3 regions of the Pseudarthrobacter sp. NPDC092202 genome follow, and region 2 is predicted to be linked to each of the others. Evidence: predicted binding sites of a transcription regulator. Region 2 holds the regulator's gene; each other region holds the start of a gene.
What was found. Region 2 encodes Rex, which represses fermentation and respiration genes when NADH is low (regulators of the CRP and FNR family bind a similar motif). Its sites were predicted from a motif close to CTTGTGAANNNNTTCACAAG; they were not measured.
Positions count from the first base shown of each region.

Region 1: ACIQF4_RS06150 (glyceraldehyde-3-phosphate dehydrogenase) is a predicted target of Rex. The motif match lies at 2,364-2,383, and genes of this name have one in related genera.
Region 3: ACIQF4_RS19160 (queuosine precursor transporter) is a predicted target of Rex. The motif match lies at 3,104-3,123, and genes of this name have one in related genera.

Region 1 is NZ_JBIVRG010000002.1:587,787-592,569, forward strand. Features, by position in the region: gene ACIQF4_RS06140 (HNH endonuclease family protein) at 1-273, opposite strand, end outside; gene ACIQF4_RS06145 (hypothetical protein) at 388-597, opposite strand; gene ACIQF4_RS06150 (glyceraldehyde-3-phosphate dehydrogenase) at 673-2,151, opposite strand; gene ACIQF4_RS06155 (TspO/MBR family protein) at 2,407-2,952, opposite strand; RNA gene rnpB (RNase P RNA component class A) at 2,999-3,390, opposite strand; gene ACIQF4_RS06165 (YaaA family protein) at 3,447-4,211, shown strand; gene ACIQF4_RS06170 (zinc ribbon domain-containing protein) at 4,291-4,783, opposite strand, start outside.
Region 2 is NZ_JBIVRG010000004.1:294,166-298,948, reverse strand. Features, by position in the region: gene ACIQF4_RS09505 (YceI family protein) at 1-260, shown strand, start outside; gene ACIQF4_RS09500 (hypothetical protein) at 402-869, shown strand; gene ACIQF4_RS09495 (hypothetical protein) at 979-1,770, shown strand; gene ACIQF4_RS09490 (redox-sensing transcriptional repressor Rex) at 1,826-2,530, opposite strand; gene ACIQF4_RS09485 (glutaredoxin family protein) at 2,650-2,904, opposite strand; gene ACIQF4_RS09480 (HAD family hydrolase) at 3,004-3,822, shown strand; gene ACIQF4_RS09475 (30S ribosomal protein bS22) at 3,897-3,995, opposite strand; gene ACIQF4_RS09470 (helix-turn-helix domain-containing protein) at 4,145-4,357, opposite strand; gene ACIQF4_RS09465 (3-deoxy-7-phosphoheptulonate synthase) at 4,501-4,783, opposite strand, start outside.
Region 3 is NZ_JBIVRG010000018.1:352-5,134, reverse strand. Features, by position in the region: gene tgt (tRNA guanosine(34) transglycosylase Tgt) at 37-1,275, shown strand; gene ACIQF4_RS19165 (dienelactone hydrolase family protein) at 1,355-2,104, shown strand; gene ACIQF4_RS19160 (queuosine precursor transporter) at 2,237-2,980, opposite strand; gene ACIQF4_RS19155 (TetR/AcrR family transcriptional regulator) at 3,165-3,821, shown strand; gene ACIQF4_RS19150 (TIGR01777 family oxidoreductase) at 3,848-4,762, shown strand.

The DNA of each region.
Region 1 (4,783 bases), on a different contig from region 2:
GGCGGCCCGTCCCTTCACGGCCAGCCCTTCCAGGGCGGCCAGGGCAGTACCTGGGGGCACCGGGTGGACAGGCTCAACGGGTTTCATCCACGCCGGGTCAAAAACAGGGGCTTCGGTGGGGCCGGAAACGGCAGGTTCCGCAAGGGCGAACTGCCCTGCGGTGAAGAACCAGAACAGGGCCGCCAGTGCAGACACTGCCGCTGCTGCCAGGATTCCCCACGCCTGCCGGGAACGCCGGCGCGCCCGTCTGTACGAGGACCAGCTCACGGTCATGCGGTTCCTGGGCTTCCGGTGTTCTCATGCACCAGAAGAGCCTAGGACACCCGCCCGGCATGCCCGCCGATATCCACAGTGTTGAGGGCGAGTGAAAGGTCACACCGGGCGGGACTACTGCTCCCGCATCACCCTTCGAAGGTCTTCCTCGGCTATTGCCAGCAGCCCTTCCAGCTGGCGCACCCGGTCCGCGCCGGCGTCGCCCGTTTTGTACGCGGCCCGGGCGCCCTCAAGCAGCCGGACCGCCTCTTTGTGGTTGGCTTTGGCGACGTCAAGGGCGTGCTCAAGGGTTGTCTCGTGCTGAAGCGTCGAATCATTTTCCATGCCACCAGTGTGGTCCCGTTTCCCGGCTGATTCCAGCACCATCAGCCGGGAAATCGGGAGCGACCCGAAGGGAGCCTAGACAGCGATGGCAGCGAGGGCTGCTGCGCTTTCCTTCGCCGGGAACGACGGCGGGTTCACGCCTGCCATTTCCTCCATGACGCGGACCACCTGGCAGCTGTAGCCGAACTCGTTGTCGTACCAGACGTACAGCACCAGGTTCTTGTCGTTCGAGATAGTGGCAAGGCCATCAACGATGCCCGCGCGCCGGGACCCGACGAAGTCGGTGGACACCACCTCGGGCGAGTCGATGTAGTCGATCTGCTTGCGCAGGTCCGAGTGCAGGGACATTTCCCGCAGGTAGTTGTTGACCTCGTCCTTGGTGGTCCCGTTCTCCAGGCTCAGGTTCAGGATGGCAAGGGACACGTCCGGGGTGGGAACGCGGATGGAACTGCCGGTCAGTTTGCCAAGCAGCTCGGGGAGCGCCTTCGCTACTGCCTTGGCGGCGCCGGTCTCCGTGATCACCATGTTCAGTGCTGCGGACCGGCCGCGGCGGTCGCCCTTGTGGAAGTTGTCGATCAGGTTCTGGTCATTGGTGAAAGAGTGGACGGTCTCCACATGCCCATGGACCACGCCGAACTTGTCGTTGATCGCCTTAAGTACAGGCGTGATGGCGTTGGTGGTGCAGGACGCTGCGGACACAATCTGGTCCGTGTCCTCGATGGTGCCCTGGTTGATGCCGTGCACGATGTTCTTCAGGTCGCCCTTGCCGGGGGCAGTCAGGAGCACCCGTGCAACACCCTTGCTCTGCAGGTGCTGGGAAAGTCCTTCGGCATCACGCCAGCGCCCGGTGTTGTCCACGACCAGGGCGTTGTTGATGCCGTAGGCGGTGTAGTCGATGGTTGCCGGGTTGTCGGAGTAGATGACCTGCACCTGGACGCCGTTGGCCGTAATGGTGTTGGCTTCCTCGTCAATCCGGATGGTGCCTTCAAAGGAACCGTGCACGGAATCGCGGCGCAGCAGGCTGGCGCGCTTGGAGAGGTCGTTGTCCGAACCCTTGCGCACGACGATGGCGCGCAGCCGCAGGCCGTGGCCGCCGCCTGCCTTTTCGATCAGGAGGCGGGCCAGCAGCCGGCCGATCCGGCCGAAGCCGTAAAGCACCACATCGGTGCTGGTGCGGTCATCGCCGCCCCGCTTGCCTACGACGTCGGCCAGTTCCGCGCGGAGGAATTCTTCCAGGGTGGCGCCGTTGCCCTCTTCCTTGAACTTCTGGTTCAGCCGTGCAATGTCGATCGCTGCCGCTCCGAGCTCCAGGGTGGCCAGGGTGTTCAGGAGCGGCGCGGTCTCCTCCAGGAGGAGTTCGTCCTTGCTCATGCGGCGCGCAAAACGGTGCGCCTTGAGGATGTTCATAGTGGACTTGTTGATCAAACTCCGGCCATGGATGCTGGTCACCACGTTGTTTTCGCGGTACAGCCGGCCGATCACCGGAATCATGGCCTCAGCGAGGGCCTCGCGGCCCATCCACGTATCAAGACAAGAATCTGACGTCTGGCTCACAGAAATACCTTCCTCGGTTCAGCCGCATACGTCCTCGTACACGGTTGTCGGCCACCACATGTTGTGCAGGGGCACCTGCGCCCACGGGGGTCGGCCCCCGGGCGCCTGGATTACGCAAAGAAAAACCGCCGGCTGCGAACGCAACTCCGGCGGAGGAACTCCTGCGTCCGGATCCATTCTAAGTTGGCTGGCCTCCGCAAAACGGCCCCAGTCGAGTGAAATCACTCACAGGGAGGTCCGCCGCGGCGGGACCTGTCAATTGTGGATGGCCGAATAGAGATTGAGGCTGGACGAAAAAACCACCCAGGACAGATAGGGAAGCATCAACAGCCCCGCGGCAGGGCTGACCGGACCGAACCGCAGGATGAGGAACGCAACAGATATCCCCAGGCCGCCAATCACCAGGAAAGCCGTCCAGAGGGCAGCGGCGCCGAACAACGGAAACAGCCCGAAGAACGCCAGCGGCCACGCGGCGTTGAGCACCAGCTGGATGAGGTAGCCCGCCAGGGTGCCTCCCGTGAGGAACCCTTTGCGCCAGACCAGCCAGGCGGCCACCGCCACCGCGACGTACAGCAGCATCCACATGCTCCTGAACATCCAGCCCGGCGGCATCCAGGGGGCCTTTACCGACACCGCAAACCAGCCGCTGGAATGCAGGATGATGGGGACCGACGCGGCGGCCCAGGCGGCCACCGAAAGCGAAAAGAATCCGGCAAGGGCAAGAGCCTGCTGACCACGTCCGGGAAGCTGCTGCGGAGCGGGAGCACCGGGGTTGTCTTGCGGGTCATCATTTGCGGGCACGGTTCAGCATCCCCAACCCATCGTCCAAGGTCAAACCGGGAAAGAATGGATGGGTTGACCGATACGCCGGGTTCTGTGCTCCCGTTCCGTTACCGGCACGGGAGTAGCGGCCATCCATCTACGAACGCCGTTGCCGGCGCCCTCCAGCGGCCTACCCGGACACTCGGGCGGGCAGCCCTCAAACGTGTCCTGTCTGGCCTTGCTCCGGGTGGGGTTTACCTAGCCTTCCCGGTCACCCGGGAAGCTGGTGGTCTCTTACACCACCGTTTCACCCTTACCTGGTTCGTGCCGCTTTCAAACCGGCGCGACCCAGGCGGTCTGTTCTCTGTGGCACTGGCCTGCGGGTTACCCCGAGTGGGCGTTACCCACCACCCTGCCCTGCGGAGCCCGGACGTTCCTCGAGCCACTTGCGTGACGCGCGGCCGCCTGGTCAACCCATCCACCCCCAGTCTACCGGCGAGCTGGGACTTTCCCGCCGCCGGTAGGATCGGACGGTGCTGATTCTGCTTCCCCCTTCCGAAGGCAAGACACCCGCCGGCAGCGGTTCCGCCGTCGACTGGCCTTCCCTGAGCTTCCCGGAGTTGAACTCCTGCCGCGCCAAAGTGCTTGAGGCGCTGGGAACGGTGAGCGCCCACGAGGATGCGCTCGCGCTGCTGGGTGTGGGGGCATCGCTGAAGGATGACGTCCGGCGCAACACCCGGCTTCATGCCGAACCGGCGGCTCCCGCCCACCGGATTTATTCGGGCGTGCTGTATGACGCCCTGGGCTACAAAACCCTCACGGCTGGGCAGCGCCGCAAGGCCAACGAGTCCGTGGTGGTGGTTTCCGCGCTCTGGGGCGCCATCCGTTTTGGCGACAGCGTGCCCGCTTACCGGCTGTCCATGGGCACATCACTGCCCGACGTCGGCCGCCTCGCCCCGTTCTGGAAGCCGCAGCTTAGCGGGGCCCTTGCCGCTGCAGTGGAAGGGCACCTGCTGGTTGATTGCCGCTCCAGCACTTACGCGGCGGCATGGGCGCCGCCGGCGGCGCAGACCGTCTCGGTCAATGTGTTTACCGACGTCAATGGAGTGCGCAAGGTGGTGAGCCACTTCGCCAAGCACACCCGGGGCGAACTGGCTAGGCATTTGCTGGTGCGGCGCGGAAAGGCCCCGGCAACGCCGTCGGAACTCCTGAAAGCGGCCCGCGAAAAGTGGGACGCTGAGCTGGTGGACGGTTCCGCCCGCAAGCCGCACGCCCTGAACATCATCCTGCCGGGCTGATTCCCCGCCCCTCCCCAACCAGGTAGCGCTAAGTGTCGTTATGAGCCGCCAAAACGACACCTAACGCTACTTACTTAAGTCAGGCCCACTCGTCGGACCGGACCAGGATGGCGCCGGAGTCCGGGCAAAAGACGATGTCGTCGGCAGCAGCGGCTTTGATTTCAGCAAGGTCGCCCGGGCTGAGCTTCATGCCCGACGCCTCGGAGGTGCCGTGGAAGAGCCTGGCGGCGCCAACCCCGCGCCTGGCCAATGTCTTTTCGTAGATCGCCAGCATGCCCGGCTCGAGGCCGGCAGCGAATTCGGTGCGCTGGGCGCGGAGACCGCTGGCTTCCGCCTCCACCGTGGCCAGGTCCGCGTCCAGTTCGGCGCGGATGGTACCGAAGGATCCCTGGATGTCGTCCACTATCCCCTGCTGCCGGGCCTGGGTGGCCCGCAGGGAATCAAGGCGCTCCATCACCTCAAGTTCAATGTCCTCCAGGTCCGAGCGCCGTTTGTTGAGCGAGGCAATGTCCTTTTGGAGGGCCACCAGGTCCTTGGACAGGCCGGTGCCGCTGTTCAGCCGGGCCTCATCC
Region 2 (4,783 bases):
TGGCCAAGGGCAACAGCTACGAACTGACCGGCGACCTCACCATCAAGGGCGTCACCCGCCCCGTGACCCTGGACACCGAGTTCAACGGCGTGGCTGTTGATCCCTTCGGCAACACCCGGGCAGGCGTTTCCGCCGAGACCACCATCAGCCGCAAGGACTTCGGCCTGACCTGGAACGCCATCCTGGAGACCGGCGGCGTCCTGGTCAGCGACAAGGTTGCCATCAACCTCGAGCTCGCCTTCATCGCTCCCGCGGCATAATTCTTTCCCTCATTGGCACCCCGGCCCTGGACTCCCGCAGTCCGGCGCCGGGGTGCCGTCCTTTAAGCGCACCGCTCTTCACCGCCAGCGCGCAGTACCGTCACGCCGCGGGTGTCCAGGGACGGGACTACAGTGAACGCCATGAGCAACTCTCCCAGCGGACCCCGGAACGGTTTCGCCGAGCTGTTTTCCGTTACCGCCCGGCCCACCGAGATTAAGGTCTCGTTCTGGATCTGGTTTGTGGGAGGGGTCCTTGCCCTGCTGGGCGGACTCCTGGGGATGCTGGCGTCCCTGGTGCTCTTTGCCGCAGCGCCCGCGGCCGCTGCAGCCGTCGTCGCACTGATGCTGCTGGGCGCTGCCGTGGGGGCCGCGCAGATGGTTCTAGCGGTCAAGATGAAGGCCGGCCGGCAGTGGGCCAGGGTGGCCCTGACGGTACTGGCTGGGATCACCCTGGTCCTGGCCGCGGTGAATACGGCGGCAGGCATGGGGCAGGGTGCCGGAAACTGGACAGCCTTCCTTGTCAGCCTGGCGGCAACGGTCCTTCTGTGGCTGCCGAATTCCCAGGCATGGTTCGCAGCGGTTTCGGGCCGGAATACCTCTTCCGAATGACCCACAAGGAGCCCGCCCGGGGGTACGGTTGACTTAAGTGATGCTGGGGGTAGGGGACAGGACCGAGCCCGGCGACCTACCTGGAACCCGACACGCAAAAGGACCGCCCATGAGCACTCCCCCCGTCCCGCCTCCCGTTCCGAACGAGCCCGAGTCCGGCGGCGAGGCTCCGCGCTACGGCCAGAACGCACCGCAGTATGGCCAAAACCAGCCCCAGTACGGGCAGCAGTCCGGAACCCCGCAGTATGGACAGAACGCACCGCAGTACGGGCAGAACCCGCCGCAGTACGGCCAGTCCGGCGCTCCCCAGTACGGCCAGAACCCGCCGCAGTACGGGCAGAACCCGCCCGCGGCCCCCGGCTACGGCCAGCAGCCGTATGGCCAGTCCCCCTATGCGCAGTATCCCTCCGAGCAGCCGCAGCCGACCGGCAGCACCGGCGTTCCCCAGATGGTCAACATCTCCTTCTGGTTGCTGATCGCTTCCGCCGCGATCTTTGTCATTTCGATGCTGACCGGCCTGACCACGCTGGACGATCCCATGTTCCGCGACGCCTTTGAGACCCAGATCGAGGGCAGCGGGGCGGGAGTCACGTACGAGGATATGAAGGGCGTCATCGCCGGAACCCTGGTGGTGTTTGCCATCATCGGCCTTGCCCTCTACCTGCTGGTGGCGTTCTTCGTCCGCAAGGGCAAGAACTGGGCACGGATCCCGGGCACGGTCTTCGCGGCACTGTCCATCTTCGGCCTCTTTGGCCCGCCCAGCTTCGCAACCATCGGCACCCTGCTGGGGATTGCGGCCATTGTGTTGCTCTACCTGCCGGCCTCGGCTCCGTATTTCCGCCGCCAGCAGCCGTTCGCCAACCCATACGGCGGCAACATGGGGAACCCGTACGGCCGGTAACCCCAAGCACTCCCACCCTTCGGGCGTGGGCACCGGGACCAGCCGCTGACGGAATCTAGGCGGTCTGCCCCGGGGCCTGCGCCCGTTGTGCGTGATAGGCCAGGATCTGCAGTTCCGTTGCCATGTCCACCTTGCGGAGGTTCACGCCCTCCGGGACCTGGAGCATGATCGGGGCGAAACTCAGGACGCTGCGGACCCCGGCCGCCACCACACGGTCGCACACATCCTGGGCAACCGAGGCGGGAAGGGCAAGGACCACCATATTGGCCCCGGTGCGGTGCAGCACCGTTTCCAGATCCGCCACGTCGCTGACGCGCAGCCAGCCCACCTCGTTGCCCACCACCATCTGGTCCGCATCAAAGATGGCCACGACGTCGAAGCCCCGGGATTCGAAGCCTCCATACCGTGCGAGGGCCTTGCCCAGGTTGCCGGCGCCGACGATGGCCACTTTCCAGTCATGGGTGAGTCCCAAGGCAGCGGCGATGTGCCGGCTCAGGTACTGCACCTCGTAACCGACTCCGCGGGTGCCGTAGGAGCCCACGTGGGAGAGGTCCTTGCGGAGCGTTGCGGAGCTGACGCCTGAGGCTTCGGCAAGGGATTCTGAGGAGACCCGTTCCACTCCCTCTGCCAGGAGTGTATTGAGGGCACGAAGATAGAGGGTCAGCCGGGCCACTGCAGCGGGCGGAATCTGTTTGGCTGCCGTGCCCGCAGGTTCCGGCAGGTCCGGGACAGCCTGGGGGGTTGAATCCAGCGAAGCCACCAGCCCCTCCCTCGCATCGCGTTGTGACTCCACTCTAGGGCCCAACCGGCAATGCCATCAAAGCAGGTGCCACCGATGCAGGGAAGACTCTGGACCGCGCCATACCGGGTGCTGCTCCCCTACTGTGCCATGGCCCGCTGGAGCACGCGTTCCAGCCGGGCTTCGTCGATTTTCCAGAAATCGCGCTGCACCCCGTCCACCAGAACCACCGGGATTTCTTCCGCGTAGCGTTCACGGAGTTCCGGCTGGTTGTCCACCAACTCCTCGGACCACTGAAGTCCCAGCGAGGACGTAACCCGGCTGACGGCGTCGCGCGCGTCTTCGCAAAGGTGGCAGTCTGCCTTGGTGATCAGGACAACGCGGGGTGTGGCCATGCCTTAACCGTAGCCCCGTTCCCACGGCACCCGCGACGCCGGGCCTGTGGGAACAAGGCTAAACCGGGATTGAACAGCGGATTGACTAGACTCGACTGCATGCCCGAGGAGAAGTACGTTGCCGTAGTCACCAAGCCGGTTGCTGCGCCGCAACCGGGCGAGGCGGCGTTCTTCGATGTGGACAACACCCTGATGCGCGGCGCGAGCCTCTTCCACGTTGCCAGGAAGATGCACCAGCGCGGGGCGTTCACCATGGCCCAGGCCGCCGGCTTCGCGTGGAAGCAGTTCAAGTTCGTGGCCCGCGGGGAAAACATGGACGATGTCCATGCCGTCCGTGACTCCGCACTGACGCTGGCCGCAGGGATTACGGTGGATGACATCAAGGCGCTCGGCGAAGAGGTCTACGACGAGATGATCGCCTCCCGCATCTGGCCCGGCGCCAAAGCGCTGGCGGAGCAGCACCTGCGCGTGGGCCGGCGGGTGTGGCTGGTGACGGCCACCCCCATCGAGGTGGCCACGGTGATCTCCACCCGCCTGGGACTGACCGGCGCCCTGGGGACCGTAGGCGAAATTTCCGAAGGCATGTACACCGGGCGGCTGGTGGGTGACATCCTGCACGGCTCGGCCAAGGCGGTTGCCGTCCAGGCCGTGGCCGACGCCGAGGACCTGGACCTCAAGCGCTGCTGGGCGTACAGCGACTCCTACAACGACATTCCGCTGCTGACGCTGGTGGGCCACCCGGTGGCCATCAACCCGGATGCCCGCCTGCGCCGGCACGCCCGGGACAACAACTGGCCGGTCTACGATTTCCGGTCCGGCCGGCGCGCGGCCACCTTCGGGCTCAAAGCCGCAACGGCCGGCGGCGCCGTCTACGGGCTCTGGAAGGGCTTCGCCCGCATGCGCGGCCCGCGCATCTAGGTTGGGGTGCCAGCACAAAGAAATGCCCGCCGCCTCGGAAGGCGACGGGCATTTCCGCGCTGTTCGAAGTATCTCTACTTCTTGTTGCGGCGCTGGTGACGGGTCTTGCGAAGCAGCTTGCGGTGCTTCTTCTTGGCCATACGCTTGCGACGCTTCTTAATAACTGAACCCACGTAAGTTCCTTACAAACTAGATGCAGTACCTGTCTGATGGAAATTGTTCGTGGACAGAGCTACGAACTGAACAACTGACAGATTCTTACAATGACGTAAAACGTTCCTTAACAGGGTACCGCTTCCGGGAGGCGGCTACGGACAGCTGCTCAGGCTGTCTCGGTGTGACCGTCCACTACCGCACCTTTGAGGTACTGTTCGACGGCTTGTTCCGGAACCCGGTAGGAGCGGCCGAAGCGCACTGCCGGCATCTCGCCGGAGTGCACCAGCCGGTACACGGTCATTTTGGAGACGCGCATGACCTGGGCTACTTCAGCCACGGTCAGGAACTTCGCGTTGGAGAAGTTCTGTTCTGCCGACATTTCCCTATATTCCTTTGCTGACGGATGGACAACAGTGACCCCAGGTACGTGCCAATGCGGTGTTCCGATGCTGAGCCATCCACCAACCACCTATCTAGATACTCTAGATGTTCCTGTGGCAGAAGTGAAAGTAGTAGATCCCCCTAATTCGCTTCCCGGCGCTTGCGCGCGGAGGCCGCCAGCTGGTCCAGGACAGATACCGAAACGTCCCAGTCCATGCAGGCATCTGTAACGCTCTGCCCGTAGACGAGCCCAGCCCGGCCGGCCGCGTGCTCTGCAACATCCAGGTTCTGTGCTCCGCCCACCAGGAAGCTTTCGAGCATGACGCCGGCAACCGCCTGGGCGGACGTGCCGCCGTCCTCCAGCTGCGCACCGATCTCCAGGGCCACCTCCGCCTGCCGGTGGTGGCTCTTGCCGCTGTTGGCG
Region 3 (4,783 bases), on a different contig from region 2:
GCCGCCACCGACCGGCAGGCGGAATTCTCCTTCCGGGTGGGCACCCGCCTCGGTGAGAGCTGCCCGCCATCCGCTGCCCAGGTTGCCTCCAACGGCGGCCAGTTCCTGGGACGGACCGGCACCATCTCCACGCCGCACGGTGAAATCCAGACCCCGGCGTTCATCGCCGTCGGAACCAAAGCCACCGTCAAGGCGGTGCTGCCCGAGGCCGTAGCGGACCTCGGCGCGCAGGCTGTGCTGGCCAACGCCTACCACCTGTACCTGCAGCCGGGCGCGGACATCCTGGACGAGGCAGGCGGCCTTGGTGCCTTCATGAACTGGTCCGGGCCCACCTTCACGGACTCCGGCGGATTCCAGGTGATGAGCCTGGGCTCGGGTTTCAAGAAGGTCATCGACATGAACACCGTTACTGCCGCGGGCGCGCCCGGCCCGGATGACGCCGTCGCCCCCGGAAAGGAACGCCTCGCCCACATTGACGACGACGGCGTGTGGTTCAAGAGCCACCTCAACGGCGACCGGCACCGGTTCTCCCCCGAAATTTCCATGCAGGTGCAGCACCAGATCGGCGCGGACATCATGTTCGCCTTCGATGAGCTGACCACCCTGCAGAACTCCCGCAGGTACCAGGAGGAGTCGCTGGAGCGCACCCGCCTGTGGGCGCTGCGCTGCCTCGAGGAGCACTTCCGGCTGACGTCGTCCCGGGCGGGCAAGCCGTACCAGGCCCTGTTCGGCGTGATCCAGGGCGCGCAGTACGAGGACCTGCGCCGGAAGGCCTGCCGGGACCTGGGCGCCATGCCGTTCGACGGTTTCGGCATCGGCGGGGCACTCGAGAAGGAGAACCTGGGCACCATCGTCCGCTGGTGCAACGAGGAACTGCCCGAGGACAAGCCGCGCCACCTGCTGGGCATCTCCGAGCCGGACGACATCTTCACGGCCATCGAGAACGGTGCGGACACCTTTGACTGCGTCTCCCCCACGCGGGTGGCTCGAAACTCGGCCTTCTACACGCCGCAGGGACGCTTCAACCTCTCCGGGGCCAAGTACAAGCGCGATTTCGGCCCGCTCCAGGACGGCTGCGACTGCTACGCCTGCACCAACTACTCGCGGGCCTACATCCACCACCTTTTCAAGGCAAAGGAGATGCTTTCCGCCACGCTGATCTCCATCCACAACGAACGGTTCGTGGTGAAGATGGTGGATGATGCCCGCCTGGCCATCGAGGACGGGACCTTCTTCGACTTCAAGGCGGAGACGCTGGGGCAGTACTACTCGTAGCCTGCGGGCGCACGCCCTGGCAAGCGGCGGCACGCCCCCGGAGGACCGCCGTCGTACATTGCTCCGGTATCCTGAGCCGATGCTGATCCAGATCCCTGCCGCTGAAGGCACCGCCCATGCCCTGGTGGCGCGCCCGTCCACGGGCACCGGCCCGTTCCCCGGCGTCATCCTGTACATGGACGCCTTCGGCCTGCGGCCGCGCATCGGGGACATGGCCCAGCGCGTTGCCGACTGGGGCTATGTGGTCCTGGCACCCAACGTCTTCTACCGCGAAGGGACAGCGGCGGAACTGGCGCCGCGCGGGGACATGGCCACGCCGGAGGGCAGGCAGGCTGCCGGCAAGGTGGCCTTTCCCCGGGTGGGGCGCCTCACCACGGACAAGGCGCTGCCGGACATCGATGCCTGGGTGGCGGCCTTGGGAACGCTCGACGGCGTTGCGCCGGGTCCGGTCGGAGCCTTTGGCTATTGCATGGGCGCCAGGCTCGCGGTGCGCACCGCCACGGCACACCCGGAAGTGGTGGCAGCCTGTGGCGGATTCCACGGCGGAGGGCTGGCAACAGACGAGCCGGACAGCCCGCACCTGGGGCTGGGCCGGGCGAAGGCGCGGTTCGTGTTCGGCCACGCCGACCATGACCAAAGCATGCCGCCCGACGCCGTCGCCCGGCTGGGGGCGGCTCTCGACGCGGCGGGCCTTGCGCATAGCAACGAGGTCTACAGCGGCGCGTCCCATGGCTACTCCATGGCTGACACGTCGGCCTTCCACGAGGAGGCGACGGAACGGCACTTCCGGGAGCTGCGGGCCCTGCTCGACGGGACGCTCAAGGGCTGACCCGCCGGCGCGTTCCGGCGGTAGCACGTCGCCCAAATCGCCGGAACAAGGCGAGTTCGCCGGTGCGTTCCGGCGAGCCCGCAGCATTCCGGCGATCCCGCTGCAGGGGGAAGGTACGACGCCGGGCGGCGGCTAAGCGGCGTTCGTCACCGCTGCCGCCGGGACCCCGTAACTGGGTTCCCGCTTCTTCACCCACCGGATCACCAGCGACGTCACCGGGACCAGGATGAACTCCACCAGCGTCTTGTACACAAAGCCCACCACCACGTAGTTCACAAAGGTCGCGGCATCCGTTATTCCGATCACCGAGGCGGCGATGCTGCAGAAGATCAGGGTGTCCACGAACTCGCCGGCCACCGAGGAGCCCATGATGCGGGCCCACAGGGACTTCTCGCCGGAGCGCGCCTTCATCCGCACCATGATCCAGGAGTTGATGGTCTGCCCGGCCAGGAAGGCCAGCAGCGATGCCAGCACAATCTGCGGGACCGGGCCGAGCGCACCCTCCAGTGCGGCCTGCTTGGACGTTCCGAACTCGTCATCGAAGCCGGGAAGGGCAATGATCGCCCAGTAGCAAAGCGATGCGAAGACGGACAGCGCAAAAGTGGTGAGGATGGCTTTACGCGCCACCTTGAAGCCATAGACCTCGCTGATGACGTCTCCCAGGATGTACGCCAGCGGGAAGAGGAAGAAGCCGCCGTCCGTGATAATCGGCCCTATGGCCACGCCCTTGGACGCCCCGATGTTGGACAGGATCAGCACCACGGCCATGACCGCCAGCATGATGCCGAAGTACGGGGAGCCGATTGAGGCGAACCGGGGGCGGTCCGGAACTGGAGGGGTTTGGGGCAGGGCGTGGTGGCCTGAAGCTGGGGTCATTGCGGAGGTCCGTTCGTAGTGGTTCGCTCGGTACCCGAAGGGCGGGAACACCGGCTGTATTAGCACTGTCCCCCAATTCTCCCACTGCTGGAGCGGCCGCTGTGCGGCAGTGCGATGGGCCTCAATCTGAACGTGTTCAAATATGTGGTACTTTTCTTGAACACGTTCAAATTGAGGGAAGTCCATGACCGTAAAGAGCGAGCAGACGCGCCAACTGGTGGCCGACGTCGCACTGCGGATGTTCCGGGAGATCGGCTTCGCCAAGACCACCATGCGGGCCATCGCAGCCGAGGCCGGCATCTCGGTGGGCAATGCCTACTACTACTTCGCATCAAAGGATGACCTGGTCCAGGAGCTGTATCTGCAGGTACAGGCGGAGCATGCGGCCAGGGCTGCCGAAGCGCTCGAGGATGCTACCGACCTCACCGGCCGGCTCAAGGCCACCCTCCACACAGGCCTGGATGCCATGGCCCCCTACCACCGGTTTGGCGGCGACTTCATAGCTACGGCCATCCGCCCCACGTCCCCGGTAAATCCTTTCGCCGCCGGTTCAACGGCGGCCCGCGAGGCGTCGCTGGCCATCTTCCGCGCGGCGGTCGACGCGGCGAAACCTCCCGCACCTAAAAAACTGCGGTCCGATCTTCCGGAGCTGCTGTGGCTTTGCTATATGGCCGTCACCCTCTTCTGGGTTTACGACACCTCCGAAGGACAGCAGCGGACCAGGCGGCTGGTGGATGGCGCCGTCCCGCTGATCACACGGGGGCTCTCACTGGCACGAATGCCGGGCGTGGGCAGGATCCTGGACGACTTCCTGAGCCTGGGCCGCAGCATCCGCGGTTAAACCGAAACAAACACATTGGGGGAAAAATGAGCGGCACCAGGACGGTGGTACTGGCGGGAGCGTCCGGTTTCATTGGCAGGTATTTTCGGACCCGGTTCGAGCAGGACGGCTGGACCGTGCGCACCATTGGCCGCAGAGGAGCCAAGGGTGCACCATCAGCCGCGTGGGGTGACGACGACGTCCGCCTGGCCCGCGCGTTGGACGGCGCGGAACTTCTCGTCAACCTCGCCGGACGCTCAGTCTCCTGCCGCTACAGCGACCGGAACAAAGCCGCCATACTGGAGTCCCGCGTTTCCACCACGGCGGCACTTGGCCGTGCCATCGCACTCTGCCGGCAGCCGCCGTCCACCTGGCTCAACGCGAGCACCGGCACCATCTACCGCAACGCCGTCGACCGCCCGCAGTCGGAAGGCGACGGCGAACTCGGGACAGGATTTTCGGTGGACGTTGCCCGTGCCTGGGAAGCGGAACTCGACGCCGCCGTGGCGCCGGGGACACGCAAGATTCCGCTGCGGATCGCCATCGTCCTGGGCCGCGGCGGCGGGGCGCTGCGGCCGTTCGCGAACCTGGCCCGGCTGGGCCTCGGCGGCCGGATGGGACCAGGCACGCAAAAATTCAGCTGGATCCATGTGGAGGATCTGTACCGGTGCGTCCGTTTCCTGCATGCGCGAAAGGACATCACAGGGCCGGTGAACGTGGCTTCGCCGGATGTGGTGACAAACCGCGAACTGATGCGCATGGTCCGCCGGGCCTACGGGGCACGCTTCGGCATCCCCACTCCTGCCTGGCTCCTGCGGCTCGGTGCCGTACTGATCCGGACAGAGACGGAACTGGTCCTGAAGAGCCGCTGGGTCCAGCCGGAGAAGCTGCTGGACGCGGGCTTCGTCTACAGCCAGCCAGAACTGGGCCGCGCCCTCCAGCAGATCGCCAAAGCCAGGTGAGCCGGCCGCACAGGGTGACTT